DNA from 2 places in the Variovorax sp. UC122_21 genome. Region 2 is predicted to be linked to the other one. Evidence: riboswitches for the same ligand, from Rfam matches in the RefSeq annotation. Region 2 holds a riboswitch; the other holds the start of a gene.

Region 1 (7,537 bases), 3.2 Mb from region 2:
GGGCTCGCGTACAGCGTGGGATAGTGGTCCTTGAGCCGCGCGCTGATGTAGTTGGCGCTGAGGATCGCGGTCTCGGTCGCGGCCTGCAGGCCCTTCGCGCCCATCATGCGGCAGTACATCCAGCTGATCGGCAGCACGGCCGCATTGCCCAGCGGCGCGGCCGACACGGCACCCACGCCATGGCCCGAGACGCCCGCGGTCGCATGGCCCGGCAGGTAGGGCACGAGATCCTCGACCACGCAGACCGGGCCCACGCCCGGGCCGCCGCCGCCGTGCGGGATGCAGAAGGTCTTGTGCAGGTTCAAGTGGCTCACGTCGCCGCCGAACTCGCCCGGCGCGGCCACGCCCACCAGCGCGTTCATGTTGGCGCCGTCGACGTACACGCGCCCGCCGTGCGCATGCACCAGCTCGCACAGCTCCTTCACGCGGGTCTCGAACACGCCGTGCGTGCTCGGGTAGGTGATCATCACCGCGGCCAGGTTCCTGCCGTGCTTCTCGCAGGCGCGCTTCAGGTCGTCGAGGTCGACGTTGCCCTGCGCGTCGCAGGCCGTCACCACCACCTGCAGGCCCACCATCTGCGCGCTCGCGGGATTGGTGCCGTGCGCCGACGAGGGAATCAGGCAGATGTTGCGGTGGCCTTCGCCCTGGGCCTCGTGGAAGGCGCGGATCGCCAGCAGGCCCGCGTACTCGCCCTGCGAGCCGGCATTGGGCTGCAGGCTGATGCCCGCGTAGCCGGTGGCTTCGCAGAGCCAGGCGCGCAGCTGGGCGTCGAGCTGGGCATAGCCCTGCAGCTGCTCGGCCGGCGCGAAGGGATGGATGTTCGCGAACTCGGGCCAGGTGATCGGGATCATCTCGCTGGTCGCGTTGAGCTTCATGGTGCAGCTGCCCAGCGGGATCATGCTGCGGTCGAGCGCGAGGTCCTTGTCCGACAGGCTGCGGATGTAGCGCAGCATCGCGGTCTCGCTCTTGTGGGTGTTGAACACCGGATGCGAGAGGAAGGCGCTCGCGCGGCGCAGCGCCTGCGGGATGCGCGGCGCGGTGTTGGCGGCCAGCTCCTCGAAGCGCGGCATCGGCGTGCCGGCGGGCACGAACAGCGCCCACAGGGTCTCGACGTCGGCGCGCGTGCTGGTCTCGTCGAGCGAGATGCCAAGGTGCTGCTGCAGCCGCTGGCGCAGGTTCACGTTGGCGGCCTGCGCGCGCTCGAGGATCTTCGCGGTGTCCTCGCCGGTGCGGATGGTCAGCGAATCGAAGGCGGTCTCGTTGACCGGCTCGCGGCCCATCTGGGCCAGGCCGCGCGCGAGGATGGCGGTGAGCGCGGCCACGCGCTGCGCGATGCGCGTGAGGCCGTCGGGGCCGTGGTAGACCGCGTACATGCTCGCGACCACCGCGGGCAGCACCTGCGCGGTGCAGATGTTCGAGGTCGCCTTCTCGCGCCGGATGTGCTGCTCGCGCGTCTGCAGCGCGAGGCGGTAGGCGGGGCGGCCATGGGTGTCGACGCTCACGCCGACCAGGCGGCCCGGCAGCGAGCGCTTGAAATCGTCGCGGCAGGCCAGGTAGGCCGCGTGCGGGCCGCCGTTGCACAGCGGCATGCCGAAGCGCTGGGTGGTGCCGCAGACGATGTCGGCATCCCATTCGCCGGGCGGCGCGAGCAGGGTCAGCGCCAGCAGGTCGGCCGCGACGCAGAAGGCCGCGCCGTACTGGTGCGCATGGCCCGCGAGCGGGCGCAGGTCGTGCACGTGACCGGTGGTGGCCGGGTACTGCGCCAGCACGCCGAAGAATTCGCCGCTGGCCATCAGGTGCGGCAGGGTTTCCGAAGCGGTGCTGACCTTGACCTCGATGCCCAGCGGCGCGGCGCGGGTCTTCACCACCTCGATGGTCTGCGGATGGCAGTCGCCCGAGACCAGGAACACGTTGCTCTTGCTTTTGACGCTGCGCTTGGCCAGCGTCATCGCCTCGGCGGCCGCGGTGGCCTCGTCGAGCATCGAGGCATTGGCGATCGCCATGCCCGTGAGGTCGCAGACCATGGTCTGGAAGTTGACCAGCGCCTCCATGCGGCCCTGCGAGATCTCGGCCTGGTAGGGCGTGTAGGCCGTGTACCAGGCCGGGTTCTCGAGGATGTTGCGCAGGATCACGCCCGGCGTGTGGGTGCCGTAGTAGCCCTGGCCGATGAAGTTGCGGAACACCTTGTTCTTCGCCGCGATCGCCTTGAGCTCGGCCAGCGCGTCGGCCTCGGCGGCCGGTGCCGGCAGCCGCATCGGCTTGCTGCGCCGGATCGCCGCGGGCACGATGCCGTCGATGAGTTCGGCGCGCGTGGCCGACCCGATCACGGGCAGCATGCGCGCCTCGTCGTCGGCATCGATGCCGATGTGGCGGGCGATGAATTCCTCGGCGTTCTCGAGTTCTTGCAGGGTGGGCAGGGCGGCGGGGGTGGGCATGGCGGGCAGGGGAGGAAGGGGCGGGGGGAGCGGACTTCCGGACGCAGAGGACGCGAAGGTTACGCAAAGGGCGCGAAAGAATTCGATGAAAAAAGAACCAGGCAGAGGGCGATGCCGAAGCCGGTTCTCCTTTTTGCGTTCTTCGCGAAACCTTCGCGTCCTCTGCGTCCGGCAATCCGATTTCGGAACTTAGGCTTCTTCGGCGAACTTGCCGTAGGCGGTTTCGTCCATCAGCGCGTCGAGCTGCGCCGGTTCGGACAGCTTGACCTTGAAGAACCAGCCTTCGGCCAGCGGCGCGCTGTTGGCGAGCGAGGGGTCGGCGCGCAGCGCTTCGTTGACTTCGGTGATCTCGCCCGAGACGGGCATGAACACGTCGGCCGCGGCCTTCACCGATTCGACGACGCCGGCGACATCGCCCTGGGCGAAGCTCTTGCCGACCTCGGGCAGGTCGACGAAGACCACGTCGCCCAGCGCGTCCTGCGCATGGACGGTGATGCCGACCGTGGCGTTGCCGCCCTCGGCCTGCACCCATTCGTGGTCCTTGGTGTACTTGATGGTCATGTTGAAAAACTCCTCGTGGATAAAAAGTGGCCGATGCCGGGGCGTAGGTTAGCCGCGACGGCGGTCCGCCGGATGTCCGGTCGTCAGCCGCGGTAGTAGCGCGTCGGCACGAAGGGCAGGGTCGACACCTCCATCGGCACCGGCTTGCCGCGCACGATGGCCTGCACCCCGGGTGCCGGGCTCGGCGAAGGCGGTGGCCACGTAGCCCATGGCGACCGGCCGGTCGGCCGTCGGGCCCAGCAGGCCGCTGGTGACCTGGCCGATGTCCTGGCCCTCGAAGGACTGCAGCGGCGTACCGTCGCGCACCGGGATGCGCTCGAGCGCGACCAGGCCGACGCGGCGGCGCTTGAGCGTGTCGTGGTCGAGATGGCCGGCCGCGCCGGTGGCCGCCACGAGCTGGGCCAGGATCTTCTCGGCGCCGGGGAAGCCGCCCGCGCGCGCGCCGCCCGTGCGGCGCACCTTCTGGATCGCCCAGTTGAGCGAGGCCTCGACCGGCGTGGTGCTGGTGTCGATGTCGCTGCCGTAGAGGCACAGGCCGGCCTCGAGCCGCAGGGAGTTGCGCGCGCCCAGGCCGATGGGCTCGACCTCGGGCTGGGCCAGCAGCAGCCGGGCCAGCGCCTCGGCGTCCTTCGCGGCGACCGAGATCTCGAAGCCGTCCTCGCCGGTGTAGCCGCTGCGCGTGACGAAGGCGGCTATGCCGCCGATCTGCACCGCGCCGCCGGTCATGAACACGAAACGCTCGATGCCGGGAGACAGCCGCGCCAGCGTGGCCGCGGCCTGCGGGCCCTGCAGCGCGAGCAGCGCCTGCTCGGGCAGCGGCTGCACCTGGCAGCGCTGGCCGATCCTCTGCTGGATGTGGGCGATGTCGGCCACCTTGCAGGCGCCGTTGACGATCACGAACAGCGAGCCGTTGCCTTCGTTGAAGAACATCAGGTCGTCGAGGATGCCGCCCTGGTCGTCGAGCAGCAGGCCGTAGCGCTGCTTGCCCGCGGGCAGGTCGATCACGTCGACCGGCATCAGGGTCTCGAAGGCGGCCGCGGCATCGGGGCCGGACAGGCGCAGCTGGCCCATGTGGGAGATGTCGAACAGGCCCGCGGCCGCGCGCGTATGTTTGTGCTCGGCCATCAGGCCGGCGGGGTACTGGACCGGCATCGAATAGCCGGCAAACGGCACCATGCGGGCGCCGAGTTCCAGGTGCAGCGCGTGCAGCGGGGTCTTGAGCAGTTCGGATTCGGGGGCGGAAGCAGCCACGGGGCACTCCTGGGGGCAGCAATCGAATGCCATGGCTCGCGCCATGGGGCCACCCCTGCTGTCCGCTTTACCTGAGAGATTCGCCCCACGATCGGGGTTTGCTCCTTCGGTGGACCGGGCGCCTGCGGCACCGGCCTCTCTCCAGCAAGGAAACGCCGTCCCGCGAAGGCCGGCGCTGTGTCAGTCCTTTTGCCTGAGCGTTCGGGGGTTCCCCTGCGCCTTCGGCGGCCCCGTGCGGGGCTCTCTCCTGACCCGGGCGAGTGTAGTGGATTGCGGGCGGCTTCAGCCGCGGTCGCGCAGCCGGTCCGACAGTGATCGGCAGATGGCGTCGTGGGCCCGGCCGGCGGCGGCCGAGTGGGCGAAGAAGCCGAAGAACGGGTGGAACATGTCGTCGAAGGCCAGCAGCCGGGGTCGGAACGCCGGCCGCCTCGAGCCGGTGCGCGTAGGCCAGGCCTTCCTCGCGCAGCGGGTCGTGGCCGGCGACGGCGATCAGGGTCGGCGGTAGGTCCGCGACGTTCGCCGCGCGCAGCGGAGACGGCGGCACCTCGGCGGCGCGGTGGGCCGAGGCCCCCATGCAGAGCCGGGCGATCTCGCGCAGGTCGGCGGGCGCGAGCATCGGGTAGTCGATGCCGCGGGCCTCGATCGCGGCCACGTCGCGCGCCATGTCCAGGCCCGGCACCACCAGCAGCTGGGCCGCCAGCGGCCGCGCATGGCCGCGCAGCGCCAGCGCGGCGCAGGCGGCCAGGTTGGCGCCCGCGCTTTCGCCGGCCAGGGCGACCCGGGACGGATCGCCGCCAAGGGTTTCCGCATGGTCCAGCGCCCAGCGGGTCGCGGCCAGCGCATCGTCGTGCGCGGCCGGGAACGGATGCTCGGGCGCCAGCCGGTAGTCCACCGAGACCACCACCGCTTCGACGTCGCGGCAGAGCTTGCGCGCGATGTCGTCCATCAGTTCGACGCTGCCGAGCACGAAGCCGCCGCCGTGCAGGAACACCACGGTGGGCAGCACAGCGTCGGCCGAGACGGGCCGGTAGACCCGCACCGGCACGCGCAGGCCCTGGTGTTCGGCGATGCGGTCCTCGGTGGAAGCCACGACCGGCAGCGTCGTGCGCCCGCGCGCCGCCATCACCGCGCGGCGCATGCGTTCGCGCGCCTCGCCGGGCGTGCCGGAGAACGGCGGCGGTGCCTTGTTCGCGCGCATCGCCGCGACGATCGCGGCGAGCTCGGGATCGAGCGGCGCGCTCATTGCAGCCCCAGCACATAGGCCTGCGAATCCGCCGCGCGCTGCCGCAGCCGATCGAGGTCCACATCGAGCAGGCGGCCGTCGCGCTTCACCGGCCTCCCCGCGACGAACACGCTGTCGACATTGCCCGGATGGGCCGCCAGCACCACCGCGCCGACCGCGTCGGAGACCGGCGCGAGGTTCAGATCGTCGGCGCGGATCAGCACCACGTCGGCCTGCTTGCCCGGCGTGAGCGAGCCCACCTTGTGCGCCAGCCCGTTCGCCTGCGCGCCGGCCACGGTGGCGAAGCCCAGCACGTCGCGCAGGCCCAGCGTCGCCGGAGCGTTCGTCGTCTTCGAATGGCCGCCGCCCATCCACGAGCGGTAGTACGCCAGGGCATGGCGCATCTGCGTGAACATGTCGCCCGCGCACTTGGTCTCGGTGTCGCCGCTGAGGCTGGGCCGGATGCCCACGGCCAGCAGCCGGTCGAACGGGATGTCGCCCATGCCCTGCGCATTGAGCTCGCAGTGCACGCCGAGCGAGGCGCTGACGCCGGCGTCGGCCATCATCGCGAACTCGTCATGGTGCGAGCAGCAGCAGTGCACGAAGGTCAGGTCGTCGCCGAGCACGCCGGCCTCGTGCATCTGCGCGATGCCGCGCACGGCGGCGTTGCGCGCGTAGGCGCCCATGTGGATGCTCGAGCGGATGCCGAGTTCGCGCGCCAGCCGCAGGTCGCCGAGCCAGGTCTCGCGCTGCGCCATCTCGGGGCCGCGCGCGGCCATCGCGAGCGTGAGCAGCTGGTCGTCGCTCGAGAAGTAGCGCTCACGCAGCCGCCTGATGTCCTGCGGATGGCCGCGCTCGCTGCCGAACATCCACGAGGCGCCGTCGACCAGCGGCCAGCCGTGCGCGAACACGCCGCGGATGCCGGCGTCGCGCAGCGCCGCGATCGCCGCATCGGAATGCTCGGGGCTGTTCTGCACGTGCGACCAGTCGAGCATGGTGGTGATGCCGCTGTCGAGCGCCGCGACCGCGCCCAGCAAGGTGCCGGTGTAGACGTCCTCGGGACGGTAGGCCGCGCCCTTGGCGCCCAGCATCTCGGCGAAGTAGATCTGCGAATCGATGTCGGCATAGCGATGCCGCACGCAGCTCTGCCAGGTGTGGCGATGGGTGTCGACGAAGCCGGGCAGCACGATCATGCGGTCCGCCTCGATCCGTTCGGCCTGGGGGGCATCGATGCGCGGCGCGATCGCGACGATGCGCTCGCCCTCGATCAGCACATCGCCGCGGCGCAGCTCGCCGATGTCCGGGTCCATGCTCAGCACCCAGCCGCCCGCGATCAGCAATGGCCTGTCGTCGTTCTTCATCGCATCACCTCCTCATCCAGCGCGAGAGTTCGGCCTCGACCTCGGCGGCGCGCGCTACGTCCGCGCCGGCCCAGGCCACATAGGCATCGGGCCGCACCAGCATCGCCTGCACGCCGCGCATGGCGGGCGGCACGCGCGCCACGCGGGCCGGCACCAGGGTCACGGGCAGGCCATGCAAGTCCAGCGATTCGAACTGGCGCGAATTGCCTTCGAGATCGAGCAGCAAAAAGCGCCGCTCGCGCAGCAGCTCGGCGACGCGCACCGAGCGGCCGTCGCGCGTGACGAGGTCGAAGTCGGGCAGCCGCTGGCCGGCCTGCGGGTGGCGGTCGGCTTCTCCCGCGCGACCTGGGTAGGGCTGCTCGAGCCCGCACAACTCGAGCACCAGCTGGCGCTGCACCTCGGGCAGCGGAATGATGTGCCGCGCGAGCCGGCGCTTGAGCGCCACCGCATCGGGCTCGAAGTTGAACTGCAGCACGCACTGCGCCTTCACGCTCTCGAGCAGCGCATGCATCACCGGCAAGCGTTCGGCGTCGTAGCTGTCCAGCGTGGCCTCGTCGGCCACGCCCGTGACGACGTTCGCGAGCTTCCAGCCCAGGTTGAAGGCATCCTGCAGGCAGAAGTTCATGCCGACGCCGCTGGCCGGGTAGTGGATGCGCGCCGATTCGCCGACCAGGAACACGCGCCCCTGGCGCAGGCGGGGCACGGCG
Region 2 (7,537 bases):
ATATCGAAAAACGGAATCATAATTTACCCTTTGCGCGCCACAGAAATAAAATCTTCGTAATTTCGGATGTAATCCGATTCCTCGTATCGCATGGAAGCAAGAACCAGACAAACGGCGCCGGAAGAAAAATTCTCCAACTCCCGCCACACCAGGGATTTCATGAAAATCCCCTGGAACGGCCGATTGCAGGTGATCGTCTTTCTTTCAAATCCGTTGTCCAGGACGACGTCGAAACTTCCGGCTACCGCAATGATCAATTGCTGCAATTCGTGGTGGGCGTGGCCGCCTCGAGACTCCCGGCGGGCACGTCGTAAAGGTAATAGACCCGCTTGACGTCGAAGGGAATGTGCCGGCCGCCTTCAATGAAGGTCAGATTGCCTCGAGGGTCGCTCAATCGCTCCAGATCAAGCAGTTCGACGGCATTGCTCAACGAATGCCGAGGGTTTATTACTTCTTTCATGGTAGGCCCTTTTGTTTTTTTATGTCATGTTCAAAGCCGCGGCAATGACCGCATCTTCATCAACATGATAGTCATCGTGCACGCTGTAAAGATCGTCTCGTGCGTAGGCCCTCGGGCCTTGCAAAATCGTCACCGTAGCACCGGAAACCCTGCCGAGCAGTTGCCAGAAATAAAGCTGGTGACTCGGATGGTCGGAGGCTAGAACGATGACGTGGACACCCGGGCGACACCAGACCAGATTGGTCATCTGCGCACCCGTGGGTCCCACGATGATTTCCGCTTCCTGGAATATTCGAATTTGCGACTCGACATCCAGTTTCTCCGCCCGAAGGACTTCGAACCCGATATCCGAGATACGCTGCTCGATGCTTTCCTGGTTCAGCAGCCTGCGGTAGTTGCCATCACGGGCCGCGAAGATCTTTCGTTTTCCGGCGGAGGTTTCGGCAGGAAAGGCGCTCCGCAAGCGATCTACGCCCTTTCGGATGCGCCCGACGTCCAGCCCGGTCTGGCGCGCCATCCAGCCGCCCTTGTACGCATCGACGACAGATGTCAAGTCCGATGGGTAATACATCCGCTTGACCCGGTACAAGGTACCTTTTTCCAATTCGATGATAGGTCGCCCTGCCACATTGGCAAGCTCGAAAAGCTTCTTGATATTTGGATGAAGGCCGTCGGTCGAGAGAAACGGGATATTCGGAGGGACACCAGCCTCCTCCGCAAGAATCATCCTAGGAATTGTTTCTGCGATGAAATGAAAATAATTGTTTTCATATTCATGCATGATATTGAGCCCAGACGCGAGCCATGCCGACTGACGCGCAGTGATTTCGATATTCAAGTGGCCAGGAACCGGAGATCGCGTTGCCTTAGAATATTTGATGGCGGCATCTTCTTTTTCGAGGAAATGCGCGTTTTCGTCATGCAACACATCTTCGCCAGGCCCGATCAGATAACGCGTTTCCCGCAATCGCGATCGAATCATCGATTTCGGCGACGAATGCATTTTTCGGATACTCGGGTGCGCCGTCGACGCCTTCGCAAAAATTTCCAGGCGCCTCGTGAAAAATACGGGCAGCACCTATTCCCGCCGATGCAAGCGAATAAACCGAACTGACCTGCAGATCCACGGAGCAGGGTCGCGACAAAAAAGAAGGCGGCAGGCCTGCCAAGAACCCAGACAGCGCCATCACGGAGTCGAAATGCGCGAGCCGCTGCGGGAGGCGCCCTTCAGTCGCGCCGAATTTCAGGTAGTGCAACAAGGGGCTCAAATTGGCGGCAGCCACGTCCGGATACTCATCCAGATACCATTGCGGATCGAATCGCTCACTGGGTGGCTCGCCCGCCCGTTCTCCGATTTCCAGGTAGTGCTGCAGCGGATTGCTCCGCGTGGCACGCAGCTCCGGATGGCGGTCCAGATACCAGCTGGTATCGAACATTCGGTTGGGATTGCCCTTCAGAAAGCCGCCGTCGAGGAAATGCTCCCAGGGGTTGCCGATCACCTCATTCGCTTGAAATCCCTTGCGGTACCAATCGGCGTCGAAAAGCTCGGACAAGGACGGCCGCTTGCGCGGAATCCGCCTGCGGATGGCCCCCTGGCGGCCGCAAGCAGAGTAGCTTTCTTTTCCTGAGTCGAAGTGCTTCTCACGACTTTGCAGCCTTCACGCTGCCGAATTCATTTGCGAATATCTCCGTACACAATCCCGCGCATGCGGCCGAGTCCGCAAGGTCGATAGGTGGTCTCATCGTTGCTTGGCTTTTTTTATTGGAAATGCCTGGTGCGCCGCCGAACCCGATTCGGCAACCCCTGGAAATCGAAAACTCCGTCTGCCGACGCCTATCCCGGCAGTTCGGCCATGGCAAAACTGGGCGCCGCCGCATCCTTGGCGGACAGCAAGGGCGCCATGCCGATCTCTGGCCATCCGATGGCCAGGGTTTCATCGTTCCATGCAATGCAACGCTCATGCGTCGGCGCGTAGTAGTCGGTGGTCTTGTAGAGAAAATCGGCGGAATCGCTCAACACCAGAAACCCGTGCGCGAGGCCCGCAGGCACCCACAGCTGCGTCTGGTTTTCTTCCGAAAGTACGCTGCCCACCCATTGGCCGAATGTCGGCGAAGAACGACGAATGTCGACAGCGACATCGAACACCGCGCCGCGCGCCACGCGCACGAGCTTGCCTTGCGGCTGTCGGACCTGGTAGTGAAGCCCGCGCAGGACGCCCTTCGCCGATCGCGAGTGATTGTCCTGAACGAACTCGACATGCTGGCCTACAGCCTCGTCGAACGCCTTTTGATTGAAGCTTTCGAAGAAGAACCCGCGCGCATCGCCGAACACCTTCGGCTCGATCAGCAAAACGTCCTTGATGGCCGTCTCGGTCACCTTCATGGTTGCGCTCCTTCGGTCAGCAGGCGACTGAGGTACTTGCCGTACCCGTTCTTCTGCAGCGGCGCTGCCAGCTTTGCCAATTGCTCGTCGTCGATGAAGCCGTGGCGCCATGAGATCTCTTCGGGACATGCGATCTTCAGCCCCTGGCGATGCTCGAGCGTTGCGATGAACTGTCCCGCCTCGAGCAGGCTTTCGTGGGTACCGGTGTCCAGCCACGCGTAGCCGCGCTGCATGATCTGCACGTTGAGCTGGCCGAGGTCGAGGTAGGCCTGGTTGACCGCGGTGATCTCTAGTTCGCCGCGCGCGCTGGGCTTGACGGCCTTGGCGATGTCGACGACCTGGTTGTCGTAGAAATAGAGACCCGTGACCGCGTAGTTGCTCTTGGGCTTGGCCGGCTTTTCCTCGATGTCGCTGGCCTTTCCCTGGGCATCGAATGCGACCACGCCATAGCGCTCCGGATCCTGCACGTGGTACGCGAAGACCGTCGCACCGGTCGCATGCGCATCGGCATTTCCAAGCAACTGTGCGAAATCGTGCCCGTAAAAGATGTTGTCGCCCAGCACGAGAGCGCTCGACGCGTTGCCCAGGAACTTCTCTCCGATGATGAAGGCCTGCGCCAACCCATCGGGACTCGGCTGCACCGCGTACTGCAGGTTGATGCCCCACTGGCTGCCGTCGCCCAGCAATTGCTGAAAGCGCGGCGTGTCCTGCGGCGTGCTGATGATGAGAATTTCTCGCATGCCACCGAGCATCAACGTGCTGAGCGGGTAATAGATCATCGGCTTGTCGTACACCGGCAGCAGTTGCTTGCTCATGGCGAGCGTTGCCGGGTGCAACCGGGTGCCGGAACCGCCGGCGAGGATGATGCCTTTGCGTTGCGTCATGGGGGTTCTGCTTTCCTGTGAATCAGAGAATTTCGCGCAGCATGCGCGCGACGCCGTTCTGCCACGGCGGAAGCACCAGGCCAAAGGCGGCCTGCAGCTTGCTCGTATCGAGGCGCGAGTTGTGCGGCCGCGTGGCCGGCGTGGGAAAGGCGCTGGTAGGCACCGCCTCGACCTGCTGCGGCCCGGCCTTGAGCTCGACGCCGGCCTGCTGCGCGAGTTCGAGCACGTAGCGCGCGTAGTCGTACCAGTTGGTCTCGCCGCCCGCGATCGCGTGATAGAGCCCGACCTTGGAAGGGTCCTGCAAGGTGGCGCGAATGGCATGGGCCGTGATGTCGGCCAGCAGCTCGGCACCGGTGGGGGGCGCCGAACTGGTCGTCGATGACGGTCAGCTTGTCGCGCTCCTTGGCCAGCCGCAGCATGGTCTTGGCGAAGTTGCCGCCGCGCGCCGCATAGACCCAGCTGGTGCGAAAGATCAGGTGCTTCGCGCAGTGCCGCGCCACCAGCTGCTCGCCCTCGAGCTTGGTGCTGCCGTAGACGCTCAGCGGCCCGGTCGCATCGTCTTCCTTCCAGGGCTTGCTGCCGCTGCCGTCGAAGACGTAGTCGGTCGAGTAGTGGACCATCAGCGCGCCGATCTCCTGCGCGGCCTGCGCCACCACGCCGGGCGAGGTGGCGTTGAGCTTGCGCGCGAACTCGGGCTCGCTCTCCGCCTTGTCGACGGCGGTGTGGGCGGCGGCATTGACGATCACGTCGGGGCGCACCTGCCGCACGGTATCGGCCAGTTGCTCGGGCCGGCTGAAGTCGGCGTGGAAATCGGTGCTGTCGAAATCGAGCGCGACCAACTCGCCCAGCGGCGCGAGGCTGCGCTGCAGTTCCCAGCCGACCTGTCCGCCCTTGCCCAGCAGCAGCAGCTTCATGCGGGGGCCTTCGCGTCGTACTGCTTCTCGACCCAGGCGCGGTAGGCGCCGCTTTGCACGTTACGCACCCAGTCGCCGTTGGCGAGGTACCACTCGACCGTCTTGCGGATGCCGGTGTCGAAGGTCTCGGCCGGCTTCCAGCCGAGCTCGCGCTCGAGCTTGCGCGCGTCGATGGCGTAACGGCGGTCGTGGCCGGGGCGGTCGGTCACGTAGGCGATCTGCTCGGCGTAGCCCTTGCCGTCGGCGCGCGGGCGCAGTTCGTCGAGCAGCGCGCAGACGGTCTTCACGATCTCGATGTTCGGCTTCTCGTTCCAGCCGCCCACGTTGTAGGTCTCGCCGAGCCGGCCGGCCTCGAGCACGCGGCGGATGGCGCTGCAGTGGTCCTTGACGTAGAGCCAGTCGCGCACCTGCATGCCGTCGCCATACACGGGCAGCGGCTTGCCGGCCAGCGCGTTGACGATCATCAGCGGGATCAGCTTCTCGGGGAAATGGAAGGGGCCGTAGTTGTTCGAGCAGTTGGTGGTGAGCACCGGCAGGCCATAGGTGTGGTGCCAGGCGCGCACGAGGTGGTCGCTGGCGGCCTTGCTGGCCGAGTACGGGCTGTTGGGCTCGTACTTGTTCTCCTCGGTGAAGGCCGGGTCGGTCTTCGAGAGCGAGCCGTAGACCTCGTCGGTCGACACGTGCAGGAAGCGGAAGGCCGCCTTCTGGTCGGCCGGCAGGGCGTTCCAGTGGCCGCGCACCGACTCGAGCAGGCGGAAGGTGCCGAGCACGTTGGTCTGCACGAAATCCTCGGGGCCGTGGATCGAGCGGTCCACGTGCGATTCGGCCGCGAAATTGACCACCGCGCGCGGCTTGTGCTCGGCCAGCAGGCGGTCGAGCAGCGCGCTGTCGCCGATGTCGCCCTGGACGAAGATGTGGCGCGGATCGTCCTTGAGCGAGGCCAGGGTCTCGAGATTGCCGGCGTAGGTGAGCTTGTCGAGGTTGACGACCGGTTCGTCGCCTTGGGCGATCCAGTCGAGGACGAAATTGGCGCCGATGAAGCCGGCGCCGCCGGTAACCAGGATCATGGGGTCCCCTGTGCTGTGTGATTGCTGAGTTGTTGGGTCGAAGCCGCGCGGGCGCGGCCGGGCGTGAATTATCCCACCCGTGCGCAAGGCCGAATCCTCCGGTTGGCGGGTGTGTGCGGCGCGCCTACAATCGCCACCCATTGCAGGAGAGCGGGCCGCATGCATCGCGCAGGCAGCCCCACCGAAGGCGCAAACTCCCATAAACGCTCAGGTCGGCTCCACGCTTCGCGCGGGGCCTGTACTGCAACCACTGAAACGCCGTCTGGAGAGCCAGCACCAACGCCCATCGCGGTCGTGCTGCGCCGAAGGAGCAAGTCCGTTGCGAGGTGCAACGGATGAAACTCTCAGGTACCGAGGACAGGGGGAGCGGCAATTGGACGGCCGTCCGGTTGCGCGCTATCTATTCAGTAGCACGACCTTCACGCCGTTCAAGCGCTTCGACCTCGAAAGGTACTTGAAATGCGCGTGATCGTATTGGGCGCCGGCCTGCTCGGCGTGACCTCGGCCTACTACCTCCAGCAACTCGGCCACGACGTGACCGTGATCGACCGCCAGGCCACCCCGGCAGCCGAAACCAGCTTCGCCAACGGCGGCCAGATCTCGGTGAGCCATGCCGAGCCCTGGGCCAATCCCAGCGCGCCGCTCAAGGTGCTGCAATGGCTGGGCAAGGAAGACGCCCCGCTGCTGTTCCGCATCCGCGCCGACATGCGCCAGTGGCTCTGGGGCCTGCAGTTCCTGCGCGAGTGCACGCCCGCGCGCACGCGCCACAACATCGAGCAGATCGTGCGCCTGGGCACCTACAGCCGCGACACCTTGCAGCAGCTGCGCCGCGACGCCGGCATCCGCTACGACGAGCGCACGCAGGGCATCCTGCACTTCTACACGACGCAAAAGGAGTTCGACGGCGCCCTCGCGCCCGCCGAGCAGATGCGCGCGCTGGGCTGCGAGCGCCAGGTGATCTCGGCGGACGAGGCCGTGAAGCTCGAGCCCGCGCTGGCCCACATCCGCCCGCAACTGGCCGGCGCCACCTACACGGCCGAGGACGAATCGGGCGACGCCAACCGCTTCGCGCGCGAACTCGCGAAGCGCGCGGCCGAGGCCGGCGTGAAGTTCCTGATGAGCCACACCATCACCGCGCTGCGCGAAGTGGGCGGCGCGATCGACCATGTCGAGGCCACCGACGCCGAGGGCCGCTTCCAGCGCATCCGCGGCGATGCCTTCGTGATGGCGATGGGTTCGCTGAGCCCGCTGCTGGCGGCGCCGCTGGGCATCCGGCTGCCGATCTATCCGGCCAAGGGCTATTCGGTCACGCTGCCGGTGAAGGACGCGAGCAAGGCCTACCAGGTCTCGCTGACCGACGACGAATACAAGCTGGTGTTCTCGCGCTACACCTCGGAATCGGGCGACCGCATGCGCATCGCCGGCACGGCCGAGCTCAACGGCTACGACCGCGACCTCAACCGCGTGCGCTGCGAAGCCATCGTACGCCGCGTCGAGCAGCTGTTCCCCGGCGCCGGCGACACCGCCCAGGCCCAGTTCTGGACCGGCCTGCGCCCGGCCACGCCGAGCAACGTGCCGCTGATCGGCCGCACGAAACTCGCGAACCTCTACCTCAACACCGGACACGGCACGCTCGGCTGGACCCATGCCTGCGGCTCGGGCAAGTCGATCGCGCGCATCGTGAGCGGGCTGGCGCCGGAGGTGGATTTCGCGTTCACGGGGCTGCCCAGGCCCGTGACCGGAATGGCACGGCCCGCATTGAGCTAAGGCCCGGAAAGCGGACTGCCGCACGCAGAGGACGCGAAGGTTTCGCGAAGGACGCGGAAGAA

What was found. Region 2 has a riboswitch for glycine ahead of ACHMXE_RS38970 (D-amino acid dehydrogenase). Riboswitches for the same ligand answer to the same signal wherever they lie in the genome.
Region 1: linked by a shared signal. The riboswitch ahead of gcvT (glycine cleavage system aminomethyltransferase GcvT) and the one ahead of ACHMXE_RS38970 (D-amino acid dehydrogenase) in region 2 are both predicted to bind glycine.

What each region holds. Positions count from the first base shown of each region.
Region 1 covers NZ_CP172004.1:2,373,313-2,380,849, forward strand. Annotated here, with positions in the region: gene gcvP (aminomethyl-transferring glycine dehydrogenase) at 1-2,435, opposite strand, end outside; gene gcvH (glycine cleavage system protein GcvH) at 2,625-2,996, opposite strand; partial or broken gene gcvT (glycine cleavage system aminomethyltransferase GcvT) at 3,080-4,280, opposite strand; glycine riboswitch at 4,296-4,402, opposite strand; glycine riboswitch at 4,423-4,507, opposite strand; partial or broken gene ACHMXE_RS23525 (alpha/beta hydrolase) at 4,717-5,490, opposite strand; gene ACHMXE_RS23530 (amidohydrolase family protein) at 5,487-6,830, opposite strand; gene ACHMXE_RS23535 (FAD-dependent monooxygenase) at 6,835-7,537, opposite strand, start outside.
Region 2 covers NZ_CP172004.1:5,560,034-5,567,570, forward strand. Annotated here, with positions in the region: gene ACHMXE_RS38930 (DegT/DnrJ/EryC1/StrS family aminotransferase) at 1-20, opposite strand, end outside; partial or broken gene ACHMXE_RS38935 (sugar 3,4-ketoisomerase) at 24-460, opposite strand; gene ACHMXE_RS38940 (glycosyltransferase family 61 protein) at 480-1,385, opposite strand; gene ACHMXE_RS38945 (hypothetical protein) at 1,378-2,013, opposite strand; gene rfbC (dTDP-4-dehydrorhamnose 3,5-epimerase) at 2,295-2,843, opposite strand; gene rfbA (glucose-1-phosphate thymidylyltransferase RfbA) at 2,840-3,727, opposite strand; partial or broken gene rfbD (dTDP-4-dehydrorhamnose reductase) at 3,750-4,641, opposite strand; gene rfbB (dTDP-glucose 4,6-dehydratase) at 4,638-5,708, opposite strand; glycine riboswitch at 5,961-6,079, shown strand; gene ACHMXE_RS38970 (D-amino acid dehydrogenase) at 6,168-7,475, shown strand.